3 regions of the Pseudoalteromonas sp. R3 genome follow, and region 3 is predicted to be linked to each of the others. Evidence: predicted binding sites of a transcription regulator. Region 3 holds the regulator's gene; each other region holds the start of a gene.

Region 1 (8,231 bases), 1.4 Mb from region 3:
GCAACCCAATTAACCCTGCCTTCATGTCGGCCAGACGTGATTTCGTCCTTTCTCATTTCCTGCCCCCTCCCATTACCTGGCGTGACTAATACGTCGGGTAATGCCCTACCTGTCGCTAAACTAAAATAACTCTATATCATCATCTGGGTTTGCTTTTTCCTGCCTCTCCTGCAACATATCCAGCACTTCTGCTAATTGCTCCTCAATCACTAAGCCGGATTTTATTTTTTCTTCAGCAGCGGTTTTGGCTGTTTGGATCATGTTGACCAACAGCTCCTCTGAGGCTTCTGAAATGTCGTTGTCGACACTGAGGGTAGAGAACAAAACTTCTAATTGGATTTCCATATCGTCAATTAAAGTGGCTATCCCATTCTTAATGTCGGTATTTTGTGCCCTGAAGTCCAGAATGGTTTGTTTCATAGTTTGTTCCGCCAGGACTTTGCCTGTGCACTGTTCCAGCCCGTCCATCATGTAGGCAAGATAGTCTCGCATCGAGCCGGCTCTGTCCGGATCTTCAGGCATATTTTTAACCAGCAAAGACGCATGGCGCCAGTTAAATGCGGCTCTGTGCTTGCCAAATGTCATAATCCGATTTGCACCTTGTAAAGACTCAAGTAAAGCGGCATCAATATTCTTGGCTATCCCGTCATCAAAAAAACAAGGGTTGGTTCTCAGATCGCGAATGATCAGCGAACACTTTAGTCCAAATCTGCGGGTGAGTTTAAAAACTGCCCGGGCAAGATACGTTAAATCGTGACAATGAAAACTGTCCCGATAAAACCCCATCACAACGCCTAGTGACGACAGATCTCCCAGCGCCTTAACAGCGACTTCTTCGGCATGGACTGACCCCGTTTTACGTGCTTTGAGCAAGATAGACACTTTTGTGAGCAGCTCCTGCTCATCAACTGGTTTGGCAATAAAATCGTTGCCACCGGCATCATAGGCCTTTAAGCGCTCTTCTAATGAGCTTAAGTCTGAAAAAAACAGAATGGGCATAGTATGGCCGGCAAGCCTTATTTTGTATGCAGCTTCATAGCCATTCATATGTGGCATCTGAATGTCCATCAAAATGAGGCTAGGCAAGCATGAATCGACCAGTTTAAGTGCCGCTTCGCCATCTTGTGCAACTTCTACCCGGTACTGTGATGACAGCATATGTGTATGATATTCGATTACAAAGTCGTCATCATCAACGATCAGGATTGTCTCCATTCAGCTCACCAGTTTCGTTTACATCGTAGTGGCTGACAGGTGCAATACGCTGCAATTTTCTTCCTTCAGCCCCCCAAGTTCTCAATTCAAGACTAGAATACAAAAAGAAACTTTACCAATGACCTATTGGATGGGGAAAGCCGTGAAACTTTGGTTACTTGCACTGGCGTTTACGCTGATTGCCGGGTGCTCTGATACATCTCGCACACAGCTCAGAGTCGGGTTTAACCTCTGGCCGGGTTACGAAACACTTTATTTGGCGAAGCAAAACGGTCTGTTGAATGAGAATATCAAGCTGGTTGAGTTACTGTCTGCGACCGACACCATGGATGCATTTCGTCATGGCCGAATCGAAGTAGCTGCACTGACACTTGATGAAGCCCTGTTGTTGGTAACTGAGGGAATTTCACTCAAAATCGTCCTGGTTATGGACATATCAAACGGAGCGGATGCCGTGGTTGTGCGTGGATCCGTCTCTGAGTTGGCACAACTCAAAGGTAAGCGGGTAGCCTATGAACAAACTGCCGTTGGTGCTTTGATGTTGCATGAAACTCTGGATGCGGCACAGTTGAGCATGGCGGATATTGATGCCGTCCACCTGCCGGCAAATCAGCATTTTAGGGCTTTTCAGTCACGTGCCGTTGATGCGGTAGTGACGTTTGAACCGGTCACGACTCAGCTTGTGAATCAGAATCATAAAATTATTTTTGATAGTGCGCAGATCCCGGGCAAAATCGTTGATGTGCTGGTGGTCAGAACCGCACACCTAAGCCATTATCATGAAGCGCTACAGACATTGGTTTCGGCCCAGTTTTCGACACTAGAATATATAGAAAAATACCCTGAAAACGCAGCTCAGCTAATGTCTCCCCGGCTTGGCCTGCAACCGCATGAGCTGTTAACCGCACTCGATGGTATTACACTGGCTGATGCCCCGACCAACCGTTCTTTGTTAGTGGGTAAGGGAACAGAGCCCCCTTTGCACTCAACCGTAGAGCATCTGCTATCTGTGCTGGTAGAGCATAATATGATTGATGATGTGGCTGATGTGCAAGGTCTGGTTGATACGAGGTTTATACTGCAATGAGGCAGCCAGGAGTGCCAACGTCCCTGGCATTTTGGGTGCCTGTGGGCGTTTTGTTACTGTGTCTGGCTGTACTGAGCCTCAGTACTATGGTGATTTATACTGGCAGCCGGGATGCCTCTTATGCAAGCCATCAGTCACATGCTAATTATTTGCTGATGACATTGAAGCGCCATGTAGAAGTAAACCTGAGTTCCGACAGGCCTGAAGAGATCCGCCATGATTTATCTGTTATAGGCACTGTGCCGGAAGTCATCAGTATTGTGGTTGCGGATCATACCGGGCGCATACGATTCAGTAATCAGTTTGCCGAAATTGGTAAACCCCTCCAGGATATTACCAGTCATGGTTCTGATAAGGCAGTTAAAGCCGCCCGAAGCAGCAGTATGCCACTGTTGTCCTTTACTGCTGACCACACACAGATAGAGGCGTTTCAGCGCTTTGCTTTGCCCTCCAGTACAGAGTTGCGCTCTACTCGCTTTGGCACTATTTATCTGCGCTATAATCTTGCGCTGAGTGAACAGGCGTTATGGCACAATATCCGGTTAAATCTGGCCCTGATGTGGATAGGGTGCGGGATACTCATTCTGATGGTAATGATACTGCTCAGGAAGCGGGTTATTGCGCCTCTGAGTGACCTTGCCAGGCAGGCCTCTTTGCTTGCTGAAGGCACTTATACACATCAGAAAGTGGAGTCCGGATTCAAAGAGATAGCAGCGCTGAGCAGGACGTTCAACTGGGCAGCCAGTGCCATTCGTGAACACATATCTTTGCTGGATAACAATCAGCGAGAACTCGAATCCCGCGTTAGATTACGTACAGCGGAGCTACAAAGTGCCAATCTGAATTATGAACAGGCACAAAAAATGGCGCGTCTGGGGCGTTGGGAGCTGGAACTGCAAAGTGGTCTGGTCCACTTGTCTCAGGAGGCTTACGACATCATAGGTGCTTCTGCGGCGCAGCCGGTAACCGTAAATACCCTGTTTGGTCATACCGATGTCGCCTCTGATACGGCGTTACAGGCTATTTTTGATAAGCAGCAACAGCATCATGATTTTAATTATGAGTTGCATAATAACGGGAGCTGTCGTTTTATTCGGCTGGTGGCTGAGCGCTCTTTGGACAGTAATACTGGTCACTACAAGCTTGTGGGTATTGTGCAGGATATTTCTGAGCAAATGCGCAAAGAGCGCTCGCTAATAGAAAATCAGGCCATGACTCGCGCCATTATTGATACGGCAGCCGATGCCATCATAGTGATCAATATTCAAGGAGAAGTTCAAGAGTTTAGCCCGGCTGCGGAGGAAATGTTTGGTTACGCGCGAGACGAAGTGTTAGGAAACAATTTGCGTATGCTGATGCCAGAACCAAATCGAAGCAGCCATGATCAGTATATGCAGAACTACTTTGATACGGGCATTAAAAAAGTCATCGATAACAAACGTGAGGTGACCGCACGCAAGAAAAATGGCCAGTGTTTTCCCATCGACTTGGCTGTTGCAGAAACTAAAGTGGGGGAAGTGAATTATTTCACCGCCATCATTCGGGATATTACAGACCGTAAAGAGGCAGAGAAAAAGCTCCTTAAAGCAATGGAGGCCGCACAAAGTGCGACCCGTGCTAAGTCGCAGTTTCTTGCCAATATGTCTCATGAGATTCGTACTCCCATGCATGCAATCACCGGGTTAACCCATTTAGCGCTCAAAATGGATGCGCCACCAAAAATGCATAACTATCTGAAAAAAATACGTTATGCCGCGGATAACCTTTTGGTGATCCTGAATGATATTTTGGATATTTCTAAAATTGAGGCGGGCAAATTGAGTGTGGAATCTGTGCCGTTTCGTCCACAAATACTTATTGAGCATATTTGTGGTCTGATTGCTGCGCGTATTGATGAAAAACAGCTGGATTTTGAGGTAAACCAGGACCCCGCGTTACCCGAGGTCCTGATGGGAGATTCACTCAGGCTCAGTCAGATATTGCTCAATTTACTCAGTAACGCAGTTAAATTCACACCTCATTATGGCAGTCTATCTTTGCAGTTGGCGATTAAGACCCTGACGGAGTCCAGTGCAAAAATTGTGTTCACCGTATCTGATTCCGGCATAGGCATTTCACCGGAGCAGCTGCAAACCTTGTTTACTCCTTTTACTCAGGCGGATGCATCAACAACTCGTCAGTACGGTGGAACCGGCCTGGGTCTGGCAATCAGCAAAAACCTGGTGAAACTGATGGATGGCAGGATTTGGTGTGAAAGCTCTGTGGGGAAAGGTACACGTTTTTTCGTGGAAATCGACTTTCCCATTGCAACCGCCACGACTGAATCTCCACCGCAAATTGGTACGCAGATTGAGCAGGGGGCCTTGCCAGAACTACTAGGAGGAGCACAGGTACTTCTGGTTGAGGACAACGATATCAATCGGGAAATTGCACAGGAGATACTGACTGACGCGGGTATGCAGGTGCTTACTGCCGAACATGGAGAAGAAGCGCTGGAGCTATTACAGGAAACTCCAGTTGATCTGATCCTGATGGATTGCCAAATGCCGGTCATGGACGGTTATACCGCAACCCGGGAGATTAGAAAAAGCGCAGTCTGTCGAGAGGTGCCGATCATCGCGCTGACCGCAAATGTTATGCAACATGATCTGCAGGAAATCAAAGCCTGTGGTATGGACGATCATATCGCCAAGCCAATAAACGTTGAGTTGGCTTATCAAAAAATATATCAATGGCTTAGCCGTAAACAGAAGCCGACTCGTGATGAGGTGCCTGTGGTCACAGAGTCTGCCGATATGCACTTATCAACGATAATACCAACGCAGGATAATGCACAAAGTGAATTGCTCGATGTGGCGCAAGGGCTCAGACATGTTAATGGCAACGAGGCGTTTTATCATAAAATGTCTGATAAGTTTATTGATGCACAGAAAGGGTTTTGTACACGGCTGAGGCAAAGGCTGCAAGTAGAGGATATTGAAGAGGCAGCCAGAATGGCACATACATTAAAAGGACAGGCTGGTTATCTTGGGCTGGTGCGCTGTGCTGAGCTTGCTGCGCAGTTGGAGCTGGCCATTGTGCAGCAAAGTCCCCAGCAGGCAAATTTGATTCTGGAACTCGAAGACGTATTGACGCGTTCCTTCCATCTGCTCAAAGCGGCATTTTAGGAGGTGAGTAAAAGAGGGTTTATTTGGACGGCTAAACATCTAGAAGTTGAAATTTATTCCTGTTGCTTCATAATGTCTCAAGTTAACGGATCTATCTTTAACGGTCCTAGTCACTGAGGGGAATATCATGCCAATCACAGTCACCGACGACTTACCTGCCATTAGCCATTTGCGCCACGAAAATGTCTTCGTGATGCCACAAAGCCGTGCCAGTACGCAGGAGATCCGACCAATGCGGCTGGCAATACTCAATTTAATGCCCAATAAAGTAGAAACCGAAGTGCAGTTTATTCGTCTGCTGGCCAACACGCCCTTGCAGGTGAATGTGGATCTGCTGCGCCTGGACACCCACCGTAGCTCCGACAACTCCGAGCAGCATCTGAATATGTTTTACCGTTACTTTTCGGATGTCAGAGAAGAAAATTATGATGCGCTGATTGTTACCGGCGCACCACTTGCTCACCTGGAATATGAAGAAGTGACTTACTGGGAGGAGTTGCAGGCGTTTTTCGACTGGGCCGAGCACCATGTGACATCGACATTGTTCTCCTGCTGGGCGGCACATGCGGGTCTGTTTCATCATCATGGTCTGAAGCGGGAACTTAAAAAAGACAAGCTGTGCGGGGTGTTTCGCCACCGCTGCTACTTTGAACATGGTGCACTAACCCGTGGCTTTGACGATGAATTTTTGGTGCCCCATTCCCGTTATGGCCATATTGAGGCCAGTAAAATCGATGCCTGTGAGGAGCTGGTGACACTGGCTGGTTCTGAGCGAGTCGGCGCCTATTTAATTAAAAATGTGTCTGGCAGTCAGGTATATATTACCGGGCATCCGGAATACGATGCCGACACTTTGAGTAAAGAGTATTTTCGGGATTGCGAAAAAGGGCCGGATGCACCCAAGCCGGAAAATTATTTTCCTGAAGATGATGTTAACGCCAAGCCATCTAAGACATGGCAAAGCCATGCCTTTTTGTTATTCTCCAACTGGTTAAACTACTATGTTTACCAGACCACTCCGTACGATATTAATCTGGTTAGCCAGGATGTAAGGACTAACAATTATGCCGAATAAAGATATCACCACCGCGATTGACGGCGCAGCCATTGCCGATGAACTTAAAACGGCCATGCAACAGCGTATTTTGATCCTCGACGGTGCTATGGGCACCATGATCCAAAAACACAAATTTGAGGAAGAGGACTATCGGGGCGAGCGTTTTAAAGACTGGCATGTCCTGATCAAAGGTAATAACGACCTGTTAAGCCTGACTCAGCCTGAGGTGATCCGTCAGATCCACCGTGAATATCTTGAAGCGGGTGCGGACATTATTGAAACCAATACTTTTAACGCCACCACTATTTCGATGGAAGACTACGATATGGCCAGCCTCAGCCGGGAGATTAACGTCGAGTCGGCTCGTCTGGCAAGGGCTGTGTGTGATGAGTTTACCGCGAAAGACCCGAGTAAACCGCGTTATGTGGCCGGTGTCCTTGGGCCAACCTCAAAAACCTGTTCAATTTCACCGGATGTCAATGACCCGGGTTATCGCAATGTGTCATTCGATCAGCTGGTTACGGCCTATATTGAGTCGACCGAAGCCTTAATTGAAGGCGGCGCGCACCTGATTTTGATTGAAACCATCTTCGATACACTGAATGCTAAAGCGGCGGCGTATGGGGTGGAAGAAGCCTTTGAGCGTACCGGTATAACCTTGCCTGTGATGATCTCCGGCACAATTACCGACGCCTCGGGACGTACCTTGTCGGGCCAAACGACCGAAGCCTTTTACAACTCTATCCGTCATATCAAACCGATTTCCATCGGACTGAATTGCGCGCTGGGACCGGATCTACTGCGTGCCTATGTCGAAGAGCTGTCGCGGGTGTGTGAAACCTATACGTCGGTACATCCGAATGCGGGTCTGCCCAACGAGTTTGGGGAGTACGATCTGGAAGCCCCTGAAATGGCAAAAGAAATCATCGACTGGGGGAAGGAAGGCTTTATCAACATTGTTGGTGGTTGCTGTGGTACAACACCCGACCATATTCGCGCTTTTGTGAAAGGGCTGGAACAGGTGGCACCACGCACGTTGCCTGAGCTTGAAGTAAGAATGCGCCTGGCGGGCCTTGAAGCCTGTAATCTTAATTAGGAAGTACTGATATGACGCAATCTACAGCCATTTTTACTAACGTTGGTGAAAGAACCAATGTGACCGGCTCGGCGCGTTTTAAGCGTTTGATCCTGGAAGAAGATTATGAAGCCGCACTGGATGTCGCACGCAGCCAGGTGGAAAACGGCGCGCAGGTGATCGACATCAATATGGATGAGGCCATGCTGGATTCCAAGGCCGCCATGGTTAAGTTCCTGAACCTGATTGCCTCAGAGCCGGATATTTCCCGCGTGCCAATCATGGTCGACTCCTCTAAATGGGAAGTGATTGAAGCGGGTTTGAAGTGTATTCAGGGCAAGGCCATCGTTAATTCTATTTCGCTCAAAGAGGGCCGCGAGCCGTTTGAACGCCAGGCGAAAATCATTAAGCGCTTTGGCGCTGCTGTGGTGGTGATGGCGTTTGATGAAACGGGTCAGGCAGAAACGGCCGACCGCAAGTTTGAGATCTGTGAGCGTTCTTATCGCATTCTGGTGGATGAGCTGGGTTTCCCGCCTGAAGACATTATTTTTGATCCCAATATCTTTGCTGTTGCGACTGGTATTGAAGAACACGATAACTATGCCGTTGAGTTTATCGAAGGTACCCGAC
Region 2 (8,231 bases), 1.1 Mb from region 3:
ACTTATACCAGTAGTCTTCAATACCTGCTTCGATAGCAACACGGCGTGTTACCGCAGCTGGCAATACAGACTCTTTATACTCAGCAGACTGTGCATCGAATGCATCGGTAGATGGCATAGACACTACGCGTACGCGCTTGCCACTGTCACGAAGTTGTGCCGCAGCTTCTACTGCCAGTTGAACTTCTGAACCCGTTGCAATCAGGATAAGCTCTGGTTCACCGTCACAGCTCAGTACATAACCACCTTGCTTAATGGCTGCAACCTGTTCGTCGCTACGCGCCTGTTGCTCAAGCCCCTGACGGGTAAATACCAATGACGTAGGACCGTCTTTACGCTCGATAGCCTGCTGCCAGGCTACAGCGGATTCAACCTGGTCGCACGGGCGCCAGTTAACCAGATTTGGGGTCATGCGCATACTTGCCAGCTGCTCTACTGGCTGGTGCGTTGGGCCATCTTCGCCCAGACCGATTGAATCGTGGGTATAAACAAAGATGCTAGGCTGCTTCATCAGTGCTGCCATACGTACTGCGTTACGGGCGTATTCCATGAACATCAGGAAGGTTGCGCCGTAAGGAATAAAGCCTTTGTGCAAAGCAATACCATTCATAATGGCCGACATACCGAATTCACGTACACCGTAGAAGATGTAGTTGCCTGAGGCATCGTCTGCTGTCAGGCCTTTGGAGCCATCCCACAGTGTCAGGTTAGAACCCGCTAAGTCCGCTGAACCGCCCATAAACTCAGGTAACAGAGGGCCAAATGCATTCAGTGCATTTTGTGATGCTTTACGGGTTGCCGGGTTAGCCGGGTTGGCCTGTAGCTGGGCAATGTACTCAGCACTTTTCTGTGCCCAATCAGCAGGTAACTCGCCTTTAGTACGACGCTCAAATTCCGCCGCCAGTTCAGGGTAATGCATCTGATATTCTGTGAACTTAACCAGCCACTCGCTCTGAATTTGCTGGCCATGTGCAGACGCATCCCATTTTGCGTAAACAGACTCAGGGATTTCAAACGCCTCATGCTCCCAGCCCAGGAACTCGCGTGCCGCTTTGATCTCGTCATCACCTAGAGGGGCGCCGTGACAATCGTGGCTGCCCGACTTGTTTGGTGAGCCATAACCAATCACTGTTTTACAACAAATAAGCGTTGGCTTGTCTGATTCTGCGCGTGCCGCTTCAATCGCTGCTGCGATGGCGTCGCTGTCATGGCCATCCACATCCGCAATGACGTGCCAGCCGTATGCTTCAAAACGCTTCGGCGTGTCATCGCTGAACCAGCCTTCAACTTCACCGTCAATTGAAATGCCATTGTCATCCCAAAATGCGATCAGTTTACCCAGACCTAAAGTACCGGCCAGTGAACAGGCTTCGTGAGAAATACCTTCCATCAAACAGCCATCGCCAAGGAAAGCATACGTGTAGTGATTTACAATATCGTACTCGTCACGGTTAAACTGAGCTGCCAGCGCTTTTTCCGCAATTGCCATACCTACGGCATTGGTGATGCCCTGCCCCAACGGACCTGTAGTCGTTTCAATACCAGGTGCATAGCCATACTCTGGATGACCTGGCGTTTTTGAATGCATCTGACGGAAGTTTTTCAGTTCATCAATAGACAGATCATAGCCAGACAAATGCAACAGAGAATAAATGAGCATGGAACCATGGCCATTTGATAATACAAAGCGGTCACGATCAACCCACTCAGGATTATTGGGGTTATGCTTTAAATAATCGCGCCACAATACCTCTGCGATATCGGCCATACCCATTGGGGCACCCGGGTGACCGGATTTGGCCTTTTGAACTGCGTCCATGGACAGAACGCGTATGGCATTTGCAAGTTCTTTGCGAGATGGCATGAAGTCTCCTACCTTTTATGTCTTTTGAGTGGCAAATCTGTACCTATAATACCCGTGTAGCGACGTTGTCATGTGTGCCTGATGTGAGGCAACTTAAAGTGTAACACGTCAAAGCAGCAGGTAACTCGATTAGAAAATTGGTCCCCATTCTTACCTATTAGGGTAACCACTGCAATTAAAAATCAATGAAATATCGAGCTACTCACGGACTTTTTTACTGCGTTTTTTGCAAAGGTCTAAAATTAGACGTCTAGGCGTAAAAAAGCTATGCAGCCGTGCGTGTTTTCGATAATATATCGCTCTGATTTTTCGCGCTATTCCTGTAGTTTGTGAAGCGCAATATTTGTGAGCATAAATACAATGGCAAAACATTTATTTACTTCTGAATCTGTTTCTGAGGGTCATCCGGATAAAATCGCCGATCAGATCTCTGATGCGGTACTAGATGCTATCCTTGAGCAAGATCCAAAAGCACGTGTTGCGTGTGAAACTTACGTTAAAACCGGTATGGTCATGGTTGGTGGTGAAATCACTACCAGCGCCTGGGTTGATATCGAAGAATTAACGCGTAAAACGGTACGCGAAATCGGCTATACCCACTCAGACATGGGCTTTGATGCTGATTCATGTGCAATCCTTAATACCATTGGTAAACAGTCTCCTGATATCAATCAGGGTGTTGACCGTACTCGCCCTGAAGAACAAGGTGCGGGTGACCAGGGTCTGATGTTTGGTTACGCTTGTAACGAAACTGATGTTTTAATGCCAGCACCAATCACTTATTCACACCGTCTGGTTCAACGTCAGGCGCAAGTGCGTAAAGATGGCACTTTGCCTTGGTTACGCCCTGATGCTAAGTCTCAGGTTACTTTTGCCTATGAAAATGGTAAAGCAGTTGGTATTGATGCCGTTGTTTTGTCAACTCAACACTGTGACACAGTGTCTCAGGATGATCTGGTAGAAGCTGTGATGGAAACCATCATTAAACCAGTACTGCCAGCTGAACTTATCACTGAAGCGACTAAGTTCTTCATCAACCCGACTGGCCGTTTCGTTATCGGTGGCCCTATGGGTGACTGTGGTCTGACTGGTCGTAAAATCATCGTAGATACCTACGGTGGTATGGCACGTCACGGTGGTGGTGCGTTCTCAGGTAAAGATCCATCAAAGGTTGACCGTTCAGCCGCTTATGCAGCCCGTTATGTTGCTAAGAACATTGTTGCAGCTGGCCTTGCTGACAAATGTGAGATTCAGGTGTCATATGCAATTGGTGTTGCAGAGCCTACCTCTATCAGTGTTGAAACCTTCGGCACAGGTAAACTGGAAGAAGCTCGCCTGATCGACTTGATCCGCGAACACTTTGACCTGCGCCCGTACGGTCTGATCACTATGCTAGACCTTGAGCGTCCAATCTACCAGCCTACTGCGGCTTACGGTCACTTTGGTCGTAACGAGTTCCCGTGGGAAGCAACAGACAAAGCTGAAGCGCTTAAAGCAGCTGCTGGTTTATAATTGTAAATAATGATTTACAGAAAAGGCGCCTTAAGGCGCCTTTTGTTTATAAAATTAGAATAGTTAATTCCCGGATATCAAAAACTCTTCAATATCTTCTTTTATATCCACGTATTCATCGTCATGAATGTTTAATACAATCATCACCTTATCTTTAAAAGCATGCCAATCCGCACAGTTACGAAAATACTTACCCTCAAAGGCGAGGTTTTCAGCTAACTTAAGAATGGCAAAGGCTTGCTGCTCACTCTCCTCTCGCTCCTCATCCAGGTACAAAGGGTCGTGATGACGCAATATGATCTGACACATCGCCTTGGGAATATTCCATGAGCTGGCAAGGTAATAACCCACCACAGCGTGATTAGTCGGGTATAGCTGCTCTTCATAACAGGCAAGCGTATACTCAGGGCGCTGTATGGCACGAGTCATGACTTCCTTGTAGTTGTCATAACGCATGGCCATTGCAGGTATACCTGCATCATGAAACAAGCCAAGCAACTGTAAGTTTTCAACCGGTACATTGGCGCGCACCCGCTTGCCAATCAGCATGGCTATCTGAGAGATATCAATGGCATTGTCCCAGAACCGCTCTAACGAGATACAACACAGGCTTTGATCAAACGCCTCTTTCAACAAGTAGCCCGTCACAATCTGGGTGATACTATTAAGACCCAAAAACATCACGGCCTGTTTGATGTCCGACACCGTTCTTGACATGCCATAGGCCGGGGAATTAATGACTTTTAACACAGCGGCAGAGGTTGCAACATCCTGAGAAATGATATTCGCAACGCGATTGAGTTCAGGTTCTTCACTATTAAGTTCATTCTGGATGTGCTCCAGAATTTCAGGCTTTGCCGGCAGATTGAATCCGGAACGTAACTCCGCCAGTGTTTCTTCATCGATATTGAGCATAACAGCAAATACGTCAGACTAGTTTGCTTTTAGTGTAGACGATATATACGCGATGATCATTCGAACGGGCAGGTATTTCCGGGCGTAAGGGCCCAGGGCTCCATGCTGTCCGGGCGTGCCCGTAATAAAGCATACAACGCATTAAACGAAGCCCGGGTATTACGCAGTGCAACTTTATCGGTAAACCATTGTGGTGCCTCGCCTTGAATGTCAGCTGAGATTTGATAATCGATATAAACGGCGTTGTCTTGCTCCGTGAGACCCCATTGTACCATCACAGGCTGAATTCGAATCACATCCTGCTCTGTCGGGTACTCAGTGTCGGAGCGTATCTTCAATACATAGCTTTCTTTGGATAATTGCAGCAAACAGGCATGTGTCACCATGTCCCGCTTACGAAGCGGCCAGGGTAAATCAAATTGGGTCAGCACGCGCGTCTGATTAGCTGCAGGGCGAGATAAAATCGTCACTTCACTAACGTGTTTCACCCACAAAGGAACGCGCTCGGTATCATTTAGCAGATTAATCACAGATTTTGCACTGATCCCGGGCCATTTGCCGGTTACACGTATTTTCAGGGGTTGATCAAATGGCTTATGGTAGGTGATCGACAGCAACGTCGATTGATGCCAGGGCTGCCATCGCTCTGACGTCTGTGTACTGTGACCCGGCATAGCATAAACGACAAGCCACAGTAGCAAACACAGACAGGCTAAACCTGGCTTATCACCAGTAAGGTTCACTGTTTAACGATGCCTGACGACTTTGCTCCATTGCACTAACGAGAAAGTCGGCCTTTTGTTGCAACCAGACTAAAATGTCCTGCAACGCTTCACTGGGCTGTCCCTCGCACAACTGACGTAAATAGAAGAGTGTTTCTAGTTCATAAATACCATAAACAATATCGACCCATGGGGCTCTGAACGCCTGACGGGTTTCTTTATCGTATAGTTTACCCAGACAATGGCCACTAAGAAGCATGTTTTCCAGCGGCTGACGACACTCCAGATACTCTTTAACTGTCATAGCACTGTCTGCCGGGAACAGCGTTGTTAGTTTGTTCCAGTCGTGATCGTAGGCACGTTTTGCCAATGCCCCAACCGGGCTTTGTGCAGCAGTTATCGCATTTTGATCCCAGTTTTTACGCCAGGACTTGTCCAGTAACCAGCGGGTAAGCGCCAAAATCAAGCGGTTATATCGTGAGCAGTGGAATAAATCTTCAATATCTGTCACCGTTGGCTGCACGTCTTTCATATCCGTGATCACCTGAGCCAGTTCAGGCGCATTGGAGATCCGTTTATAATAGGCGTGGCGTTTCGACGTGTAGGTTTTCAGATGAATGGCATTCTCCACCCAACCTAATTCAGACAATAGCCACTTAAGCTCTTTGCGCAAAAACTCCGTCGAAGACTTATCAACAAACTCTTCAAAGAGCCAGAACGCGTGCCGGATCAAACTGACCCCATCTATCACTCGTTTGAGTGTTTTCAGGCTCGGAGAGTCCAGATAACACTGCTCATGCTTTTGAACAAACTGGATACCATGATTGACTGTAGCTATCAGCGCCTGCTCTTGTGAGCAGCCTCTGGGCAATTTGATGACACCCAGTGTTTTGTTCGCCTTCAGTGGCTTATCGTCGGCAAGACGGTAACCTCTGGCCGCTTTGGAGTACAATCCTAGACGCAAACCTATGTGTTGCAACAAGTGATCAGCCAGCAGGAACAGATCATTTTTATCACCTTCAATAAGCTCTATTTCAAGCTCGGAAATGGGCTCAACCGACCCTTGTGCACTGATCTCGCCTTTATCAAGGACGACTTCAATTTCGCTACCTGCTTCGGTTTCAATCAACCAGGTACGGCGAATGAAATTAGTACTGAATATCGGGAATAAATTACTGGCAATCGATTCGAGCTGTACACCCATAGGCCAAATACTGCTGTCAAAGGCATGAATATCAGGTCGACTGCCCTGGATTGGTAAATTGTATTCAGGACGTTGATGTAATCCACCCACCACTTCTCCGGCCAGCTTTATCGTCTGTTCGCACTCGTCATCGTTACAGCGCGTACGCAAGCCTATATCTAATGCACGTAACTCCCGACTGGGTGTGTCAAAATACGCATTTTTTAGATTTTTAGCAGGTTTATTGCTGACTTTTTTAGCAAACTGGGTAATTAGGGCTGGGATCAGCGGAACTTCATTGTCTGAAACCAAAAATTTCAGTTCTATCTCAGTGTCCATCAGGAGTGTGATTTACCTATGTAATTTTAGAACCCACAAAATATACAAAGGGTCCGCACTTTGCAAACCTTTTAGTAATTATTAGCGCATAATCACCACCATTACCAACCGGTTCCATGAATTACAGGTGTAAACAAGAGCACACACAATGTCATGCGCCAACACATTTACTCGCAAAAAAACAACCTGCAATAGAATTGAGGACAAAACCTGCCCCTTGCCTTTGTGCCGGGAAATCCCTACTATTTTGGTAACTTTATAAAGATATCAATATTTAAGGCCTGCGAATGCTGAAAAATATCGCTTTGCCGCTGCTGCTGTCTGTGCTGTCTCTGGGCACAATGGCGGAGCAAACCGACCTGCAAAATGAGCCTGCCGAGGCCCAGTCAGCAACCGACAACAACGGTTATATTGTCGACGACTTGTACCTGTTCATGCACACCGGCCCGGGCAAGAACTATCGTATTTTGGGCTCGGTCGAAGCGGGTAGCCCCATTACCATCTTGAACACCGCCCAAGAAGGCTTTGTGCAGATTAGAGATGATAAAGCCCGTGAAGGTTGGGTTGAAAGTAAATTCGTCACAGCAGAGCCTGGATTACGCCAGCGCCTCGAAAGTGTCAATGTTGAGCTCAGTAGCAACAGCAGCCAGCTCAATGCTTTACAAAGTCAGATCCCACAGCTGGAACAAGCCAATCAGCAATTACAACAGGACAATGCGGATCTGAAAAACACCATTTCAGAATTAGAACAAGCACTTGAAACCCAGGCTGAAGCAAGTAAAAACAAAGCACAAACGGAGCAACATATGTTGCTAAGCTACGGTGGCGGAATTGGCATCGCAGGCATTTTAATTGGCGTGATACTTACGCTGGTGCTGTCAAGGCGTAAGCGCTACGACGGCTGGGCATAAAAGTCGCAATACAATATACGCATAAAAAAAGGCCTTTCGGCCTTTTTTTATACCAATTTGCTTAATTAAGTGTTCTATTTTGAGGCGAGAAAATAGGGTCGATAACCAGGCGAAAACTTTGCTATTTAGTTATTCTAAATGAGAAGTTTTCAACGCCGTTAGCGCCATATTTGCTCCTTCAAATTGAACAGGCATTAAGTGAAATTGGTATTACTTGCCTGCAATGGCGAGTAACTCAACTTCAAATATTAACAGCGACCCTGGTGCAATTTTCCCGGCTGCACGGTCTCCGTAGCCAAGATCCGGACCGATAAAAAAGCGAAACTTATCACCCACGGTCATCAGCTGAACGCCCTCGGTCCATCCCGGTATGACCTGGTTCAGGCCAAAACTGATAGACTCACCGCGTACCACAGAACTGTCGAACACCGAACCATCCAGCAAGGTGCCATGGTAATGCACGGTGACTTTGTCTGTCGCGCTCGGATGCTCAGTCCCGTCACCTTTGTTTAAGACTTCATATTGCAAACCAGAGTCGGTTGTTGTGACTCCGCTCTTTTGCGCGTTTTGCGCCAGAAACTCAGCCGCCTCTATCCTGTTACCTGCCGCCGCCTGCTTTTGCTGTTTACCGTTTTTAAAAATCAGCCAGCCCAGCACGACGATGACCAGCACAAGGATAATATTGGTTGTTGACATAGTGACTACCTAAATTATGAATGATCTTTTTCTTGTTCGTTTGGCGCTTCGCCTTCGGCGTCTTTATCGTCGCCATTCACCACATCGGC
Region 3 (8,231 bases):
TCTTCAGCGCGGTGCTTGTGTTTCTTGGTTTGCTGCTCGCGGGTCATTTTGAAAGAGACTTCAACCAAATCGCGAATGATGGTTTCGACCTCTTTGCCGACATATCCCACCTCGGTGAACTTGGTGGCTTCAACTTTGATAAAGGGGGCGTTCGCCAGTTTTGCCAAACGGCGGGCGATCTCGGTTTTACCTACACCTGTTGGACCAATCATCAGGATGTTTTTCGGGGTAACTTCGCTGCGCAGCTCTTCAGGAAGCTGCATTCGACGCCAGCGGTTTCTCAATGCGATGGCGACGGCTTTTTTGGCTTTATCCTGACCGATAATATGCTGGTCAAGCTCATGGACGATTTCTCTGGGGGTCATTGCTGTCATGGCAATTCCTATTACAATTCTTCGATGGTTTGGAAATTGTTGGTAAAGACGCAGATGTCGCCTGCGATTTTAAGGCTCTTTTCCACAATTTCACGGGCACTCAGGTCGGTGTTTTCAATCAGCGCTGTGGCTGCGGCCTGGGCAAAGTTACCGCCACTGCCTATGGCTATCAGGTCGTGCTCAGGTTGTACTACGTCGCCATTACCTGTGATGATCAATGACGCCGTTTCATCGGCAACAGCCAGCAGGGCTTCTAGTTTGCGTAGCGCTCTGTCGGTACGCCAGTCTTTTGCCATTTCCACGGCCGCGCGGGTCAGGTGACCCTGGTGCATTTCCAGTTTGGTTTCAAAGCGCTCAAACAAGGTGAACGCGTCGGCAGTGCCACCGGCAAAGCCTGCTAGTACTTTACCGTTGTACAGGCGACGCACTTTTCTGGCGTTGCCTTTCATGACCGTATTGCCAAGAGAGACCTGGCCATCTCCGCCAATTACGACTTTGTCGCCTCGGCGAACACTCACGATAGTTGTCATAGTATTCCTTAATCAGGAGGCTGCTGCCTCACCTGTAAATTCAATTAGGGTAGAGATAGGGACGATTTTACGAAGATCAAGTCCACTTCCAGATACCACAGCTGACGATGTTAATCCGTTCCAGCTTGTTTTTGTCGCTCTCAGCGCCTCGTTTGGTGTCATAAGGGCCCAGACGCACTCGATACCAGACGCCGTTGGAGCCTTCGGTGCGACGGATCTCTGCGATGAGGCCAGCAAATGCCATTTTGGCCTTCATTTGCTCAGCTTGTTTATAGGTTCTGAATGAGCCGCATTGCATCTGGTATGGGCCTTTACTCTCCAGCTTTTTCACCTCAACGATCACTTCATGATCTTTGATGTCCTTTATAAAATCAGGTGGGCGAGGGAGATCTTTTTCTACTTTGGGTTGCTCAGCTTGTTTTGCAGGCTTAGGGCTGCTTGGCTGTACCTGAGGTTCGCCGTGGTGTTTGATGTACCACAGGCCATAACCAAAGGCACCGACCAGCACCAGTGTCAGGGCCGCAAAAACCTTTGGAAAGGGTTTGCCGGCCTTTCCTTTGGCGGCTTTTTTACCGCCCGGCTTCTTATTTATATAGTCGTGTTGTGCCATATCGTTTTTTAATAGGTATCCATAGGGTCAACGTCAATACTCCAGCGCACTCGGTTGGCAAGTTTATGCTGGCCAATATAATCAGCCAGTTGCGTCAGGTATTGATGCAGTACTTTGCGCTGCGCTGCCTGAATATGCAATTGATATCGGTATTTTCCGGCCAGGCGTTCCATCGGCGCGGGGATCGGTCCGAGTAATTGTATACCAGGGTAGGGGGTGGCTGGAACCAGATCCGATAAAAACGCCATGACCAGCTGTGCATTGGTGGCTTCTGCACGGATCAGGGCCATGTGGCTATAAGGTGGCATCTGGGTTTCTTCGCGCTCCCGCAAAGCATAGCGAGCAAAGTCCTGATACCCGTTGTTGACCAAATCTTGTAATAAAGGGTGTTCCGGGAAGTGAGTTTGCAGCAGCACAGTGCCTGCCTCGCCGCTACGTCCGGCCCGCCCGGCTACCTGCGTTATCAGCTGAGCCATGTGTTCCGTGGCACGAAAGTCGCAAGAATACAGCCCGCTGTCTACGTCGAGGATCACCACCAGATTGACGTCGGCGAAGTGATGGCCTTTGGCGAGCATTTGAGTGCCGATCAGCAGCCGTGCCCCTCCTTGGTTAATTTCATCCAGTGCACTTTCGAGACTGCCCTTGCGACGAGTAGAGTCGCGGTCAATGCGGTGCACAGGAAAGTCGGCAAACTGTTCGGATAAGAACTCTTCCAGCTGCTCTGTACCATACCCTGTGGGCATGATCTGGGTGCTGCCGCAGTCGGGGCATTGCACAGGCACAAAGGCTTGCTCTGAGCAGTGATGACAGATCAGACGGCGTAGTGATTTATGGTAGGTGGCACTGGTACTACAGCGGTTGCAGTTGCTGAGCCAGCCACATTCATGACAGATCAGGGTAGGGGCAAAACCTCGTCTATTTAGGAACACCATAACCTGTTGCCCGCGAGCCAGGGTAGCTGAAATGGCATCCAGGCTGGCCTTAGCAAACCCGGCCTGTTCAGCCTGACCTTTCATATCCACTAATACAAAGCGGTTATCTTGTTGGGTTTGTGCCCGCTTAGTCAGAGGCAGTAACTGATAACGGCTCTGCAAGGCTTTATGTAAGGTTTCTAGTGCCGGTGTTGCGGTGCCTAAAATTAACGGAAACTGGCCCTGGGCGGCGCGATAAGCGGCCAGATCGCGGGCATGGTAACGTAATCCATCCTGCTGTTTGAAGGAGCCATCGTGTTCTTCATCGACCACTATCATGCCCAAAGCCTGAAAAGGTAAAAAGACCGCTGAGCGGGTGCCTATCACCAATGCTGATTCACCCTGTTCAGCACGGCGCCAGGTATGTAAGCGCTCATTGTCTGTCAGGTTGGAGTGCCACAAGTCAATGGGTAGCCCCTCAAAGCGACGCTTAAAGCGATTCACGGTTTGTGGTGTCAGGCCTATTTCTGGTACCAGTACCAATGCTTGTTTGCCGTTGGCTAAAATGGCCTCCAGGCTTTGTAAATATACTTCTGTTTTACCACTACCCGTGACACCTTCAAGTAAAAATGTACGAAATCCGATTTGGCTATTGATGGCACTGCAGGCAGTGGCCTGCTCGGGGTTAAGCCTGGGTTTAGAGCCCAGTTGCAATGGGGCCGATTGCCAGTCGGTGTCGGTGCGCAGTTCTTCCCGGATCAGGCCTTTTTCTAACAATGCTTTGATCTGTGCCTGTGAGAAGCCGAGTGTTTTCAGTTCACTGGCGGTCGCATCGCCGGCGCTGCGCAGTTGCTCAAGCAAAGCCAGTTGCTTTTTAGCTCTGAGCTGTGTGGTTTCACTTCCTGCCTCTGTGAGGGTTAGCACAGGCACTTGTGTTTTATCGACCTGCTCACCCTCGCGCAATGCACCAGGCAGGGCGGTAAACAGGGTTTCGCCTAACGGATGACAGTAATACTGTGCGCTGAAGCGTAAAAAGCCGAGATGCTCAGGTGACAAGATGGGCGTGGTATCTAGCACTGACCCAATGGCTTTTATTTTGTCATCAGGTACATCACTGTGCGCTTTCAGTGCCACCACGATAGCAATGCAATCTCGGTTGGCGAATTTGATCCGAACTCGGCCTCCAACGCAAGGCAGCTGCTGCGGATCAAGGCGGTAATCAAAGGTTCTATGTAAAGGTACTTTTAAAGCGACTTCGGCGAAGCGCATGGAGACTCCGGCATCTGAGTATCAAAGTTAAGGATAGCGGTCTGATTGTGGTTGAACATGCAATCAGAACGGCGGTTAGTATACCGTAACAGCGTAAAATTGCATGTGTATGCTTTCACAGAGTGCTTTTCGCTTGGTGATTCACGGCATCATGGTGAGATTGCACAAAAAATAACTGCTAATTTGCATTTATTGCTTGTGGATCGTCCTAATTGACCCTAAAATACGCGTCCACAATTTTTGTATAACTACGTATGGTGCCAGACTTCGGGTTTGGAGAGCGATACGGCCTTAACTAGAGGTGCCCTATGAAAGAAGGTATTCATCCTAAGTACGAAACAATCTCAGCAACTTGTTCGTGCGGTAACAAATTCGAGACTCGTTCAACACTGTGTAAAGACATTCACCTGGACGTATGTTCTGCTTGTCACCCGTTCTACACTGGTAAGCAGAAGATCCTAGACACAGGTGGTCGTGTTGATCGCTTCAACAAGCGCTTTGGCGCGCTTAGCAGCAAGAAGTAAGCACTACTTTTGCTGTAGAAAAAGCACCTTCGGGTGCTTTTTTCGTTTCTGCTCTGTGTTTTTCAATCTGGCGTTCGCCTTCTTCCTTCATATCCAAGTGGACGGATCAGTTCGGTTTGGTTAGTAAAGTTTCCAGTATAAAGATGCCTATCGCCAGAAAGCGGGCGTACTTGCTAATACCTTCAGAGACTGGCTTTATGACAATCCTGTCATGACCTGTTTCAGCGTGAATAGCCATATTCAACTGATTAATATGCATAGCTATCCGTGATAAAATTAGTTTTATAATTCTATAAATGCAGTGATAAGTGGCTAAATGCGATCTAAAACACATCAAATGTTGTGAACTTGTTTTCTTAGCTTGCTTTATTCATTTCATTTATATTCTGCATAAAAATGACGCTATTTTGAACTGGAAATGACACTTATCAGATCATTTATTGTGAGTTAACTTTGCCGAAAAGTAGCAAAAAAGTCGCTAAATTTTGCTAACTGTCAACTATCTTTGCTTTAACAGGATAGACCTGATATCGCTTGAATTAATTTTTAAAAAAGGTATGGTTTAAAGCAGTTAGCGAATTTTTTATCTCACTCTCACTTTCAACTTCTTCGTTAGGAAAAAATCGCGTCATGTCAGACTTTCGTGAACAAGCGTTACATTATCATGCCCACCCCGTTCCAGGAAAAATCAGCGTTGAGTTGACCAAGCCTGCGGAAACCGTCAAGGATCTGGCCCTGGCATACAGTCCAGGTGTTGCAGAACCAGTCCGTGAAATCGCCGCCGACCCCAGCAATGCTTATCGTTACACAGGTAAAGGTAACATGGTTGCCGTTATCAGTAATGGTACTGCTATCCTGGGTCTGGGTAATCTTGGCCCTCTGGCCTCTAAGCCTGTGATGGAAGGTAAAGCGTTACTGTTTAAACGCTTTGCAGGCCTGGATTCGATTGACATCGAAGTTAAGCACCGGACCACAGAAGACTTTATCAATACGGTGGCCAATATCGCCGACACCTTCGGTGGCATCAATCTGGAAGATATCAAAGCACCTGAGTGTTTTGAGATTGAGCGTGCGTTAATTGAGCGCTGTGATGTGCCGGTATTCCATGATGATCAACATGGCACTGCAATTGTGACTGCTGCGGGTATGTTGAACGCACTTGAGATCCAGGGCAAGAACATTCATGACGCCATTATCGTTTGTCTGGGAGCTGGCGCTGCTGCCATCGCCTGTATGGAGCTATTAATCAAGTGCGGCGCACAGCGTGAACACATTTATATGCTTGACCGTAAAGGGGTCATCCACACACGTCGTGATGATCTGAATGAGTACAAAAAGCTGTTCGCCAATAATACCGACAAGCGTACCTTGCAGGATGTGATTGAAGACGCTGACGTCTTCGTGGGCGTGTCTGGTCCGGACCTGCTGTCTCCGGAAGACCTGAAACTGATGGCGGACAAGCCAGTGGTATTCGCTTGTTCTAACCCAGATCCTGAGATCAGCCCGGAAGTGGCGCATGGCGCACGTGATGATTTGATCATGGCAACGGGCCGTTCAGACTATCCAAACCAGGTGAATAATGTACTGTGTTTCCCGTTTATCTTCCGTGGTGCACTGGATGTGCGTGCAACGGCCATTAACGATGAAATGAAGATTGCGGCAGTTGAAGCGATCCGCAGCATCGCCAAAGAACCTGTACCTGCTGAAGTACTTAAAGCAGCGGATGTGGACAGCCTGGAGTTTGGTGAACATTACATCATTCCTAAGCCGATGGACCCGCGTTTGTTGCCACGTATTGCCAGAGCGGTTGCTGAGGCGGCGGTTGAGTCCGGTGTGGCGCAAATAGAAATGCCGGAAAATTATATGGCATAAGCCTATCAGAGCAAAAAAAAGCCTCACACTGTGAGGCTTTTTTTGTTGTTATTTACTGGCGTCGACAAGATTACTCTTCGTTAATCTCTGGGATCTCCAACCCCATTTCAGTCATGATCTGACGCACTTCTGCCGGGATCTTCTCCGGATTATCTTTGCGCAGGTCCTCATCACCAGGTAGCGGCTGGCCGGTAAAGGCATGCAGAAATGCCTCACACAGTAACTCACTGTTAGTCGCGTGGCGCAGGTTGTTAACCTGGCGGCGGGTGCGCTCATCGGTCAGCACTTTGAGTACGTTGAGCGGGATAGAAACAGTAATCTTTTTTACCTGTTCTGATTTCTTACCGTGTTCTGCATAAGGGTGAATATATTCACCGTTCCATTTAGCCATAGTGGTGTACTTGCCTCAGTGTTGTAGATGCAATGCGAATAAGACTGTGTACTGTGTATGGATCCAACCGTGACACGCAGGCTCTCTGTTGGCAATGTTGCACGTCATTTGCCATAGTTTAAGCTCAAATACTCAGTCTTATTAGCATAGAGTTCGCGTTGAGTGGCGAAATTTTATCGGTTTAAAAAAGATAGTCAAATACTAGTTATTTAGCCATTTAGCGGTATAAATGTTTTGACTTCTAACTTTTGTTCATCTAACCTTTTAGACGTCTAAACATCTAACTTAGCCAGGTGACCTATGAGCCAAAGCAACAAGTCAACCATAGCGGTACGTACAGGCATTGATGCTGATAAGCATCATGGTGCGGTGGTGCCCCCGCTTTATTTGTCGACCACCTATTCATTTGCGGACTTCGATAAGAAACGTGACTATGATTATGGCCGTAGCGGCAACCCAAATCGCGACATTCTCGCGCAAACACTGGCAGAGCTAGAGGGTGGAGCAAAGGGCATCATTACGGCTACCGGCATGGCTGCGGTACATCTGGTGACTCAGCTACTTAATGCTGACGACACCTTAGTGATCCCACACGACTGTTACGGTGGCAGCTATCGCTTATTTACCTCGCTGGAAAAGCGCGGTTTGCTGAAGGTCAAAGTCCTGGATCTGACACGCAGCGAGAGCTTGCAGGAGATCCTGGCGATTAAACCTAAGCTGGTCTGGATAGAAACGCCGAGCAACCCGATTTTGAGATTAACCGATATTAAAGCGGTCACCGACGTTGCTGCACAGTGCGGTGCTCTGGTTGCGGCCGACAACACCTTTCTGTCGCCGGCGCTACAAAATCCCATCGCATTTGGCGTCGACATCGTGGTGCACTCCACGACAAAATATATCAATGGTCACTCGGATGTCGTCGGCGGTGCAGTGATTGCCAAAACCGAGGAGCTCGGTGATGAGCTAGCCTGGTGGGCGAACAATATCGGTATCACAGGCGCACCGTTCGACAGTTACCTGACATTACGTGGTTTGCGTACGCTCAATGTTCGCCTGAAACAGCATCAGGAAAACGCGCTGGCGATTGCGCGTTATCTAGAGCAATCTGAGTTTGTCAGTCAGGTGTATTACCCCGGACTGGAAAGCCATCCTCAGCATGCGCTGGCTAAACAACAGCAACAAGGCTTCGGAGGGATGGTGAGCTTTGACATTAAAGGGGAGTTGGCAGATGCAGCTAAGTTCCTGACGAGTGTAAAGCAATTCTCGCTGGCTGAGTCGCTGGGCGGGGTCGAGAGCTTGATCTGTCACCCGGCAACCATGACGCATGCAGGCATGGATCCGGCAGCACGTCTTGAAGCGGGTGTCGGCGATACGCTGATCCGTATTTCGGTGGGCATTGAAGAAATCGACGATTTATTAGCAGACCTAGAACAGGCTTTCGCAGCGGTGAAAACTACGCAAGGCGGTTCCAGTGATAATGCGAAAGCATTCAAGCTCTCGCCAGCACATACGGCATTGTGGTAGAAGAAATGACAAAAGCAGTACATAAATTCGGTGGTTCAAGTCTGAGTTCAGCGGCACGCTATCAAGCGGTTGCCAACATCATCATTGGTCACTGCCAAACTGGCGACTGTATCGTGGTATCGGCGGCTGGCAAAACGACCAATACTCTGGTTGCGCTGTGGCAGAGCTATCAGCAGCAGGATGAGCGTGCTTTCAGCGATATATTGCTGCAGGTTGAAAATCATCA

What was found. Region 3 encodes MetJ, which represses methionine synthesis genes. Its sites were predicted from a motif close to TAGACGTCTAGACGTCTA; they were not measured.
Region 1: the regulator MetJ is predicted to act here: its motif matches at 5,494-5,511, upstream of metA (homoserine O-succinyltransferase).
Region 2: the regulator MetJ is predicted to act here: its motif matches at 2,108-2,125, upstream of metK (methionine adenosyltransferase).

The regions. Positions count from the first base shown of each region.
Region 1 is NZ_CP034835.1:3,283,246-3,291,476, reverse strand. Features, by position in the region: gene ELR70_RS19435 (contractile injection system protein, VgrG/Pvc8 family) at 1-13, shown strand, start outside; gene ELR70_RS19430 (response regulator) at 121-1,215, opposite strand; gene ELR70_RS19425 (ABC transporter substrate-binding protein) at 1,358-2,302, shown strand; gene ELR70_RS19420 (PAS domain-containing hybrid sensor histidine kinase/response regulator) at 2,314-5,469, shown strand; gene metA (homoserine O-succinyltransferase) at 5,597-6,544, shown strand; gene ELR70_RS19410 (homocysteine S-methyltransferase family protein) at 6,600-7,622, shown strand; gene metH (methionine synthase) at 7,634-8,231, shown strand, end outside.
Region 2 is NZ_CP034835.1:1,342,669-1,350,899, reverse strand. Features, by position in the region: gene tkt (transketolase) at 1-1,864, opposite strand, end outside; gene metK (methionine adenosyltransferase) at 2,225-3,376, shown strand; gene ELR70_RS10685 (HDOD domain-containing protein) at 3,440-4,291, opposite strand; gene ELR70_RS10680 (START domain-containing protein) at 4,348-5,034, opposite strand; gene ELR70_RS10675 (CYTH domain-containing protein) at 5,018-6,535, opposite strand; gene ELR70_RS10670 (TIGR04211 family SH3 domain-containing protein) at 6,823-7,446, shown strand; gene ELR70_RS10665 (FKBP-type peptidyl-prolyl cis-trans isomerase) at 7,657-8,142, opposite strand; gene ELR70_RS10660 (AAA family ATPase) at 8,157-8,231, opposite strand, start outside.
Region 3 is NZ_CP034835.1:221,800-230,030, forward strand. Features, by position in the region: gene hslU (HslU--HslV peptidase ATPase subunit) at 1-374, opposite strand, end outside; gene hslV (ATP-dependent protease subunit HslV) at 386-904, opposite strand; gene ELR70_RS05845 (SPOR domain-containing protein) at 981-1,514, opposite strand; gene priA (primosomal protein N') at 1,523-3,694, opposite strand; gene rpmE (50S ribosomal protein L31) at 4,003-4,218, shown strand; gene ELR70_RS05860 (malic enzyme-like NAD(P)-binding protein) at 4,849-6,090, shown strand; gene metJ (met regulon transcriptional regulator MetJ) at 6,161-6,481, opposite strand; gene metB (cystathionine gamma-synthase) at 6,782-8,005, shown strand; gene metL (bifunctional aspartate kinase/homoserine dehydrogenase II) at 8,011-8,231, shown strand, end outside.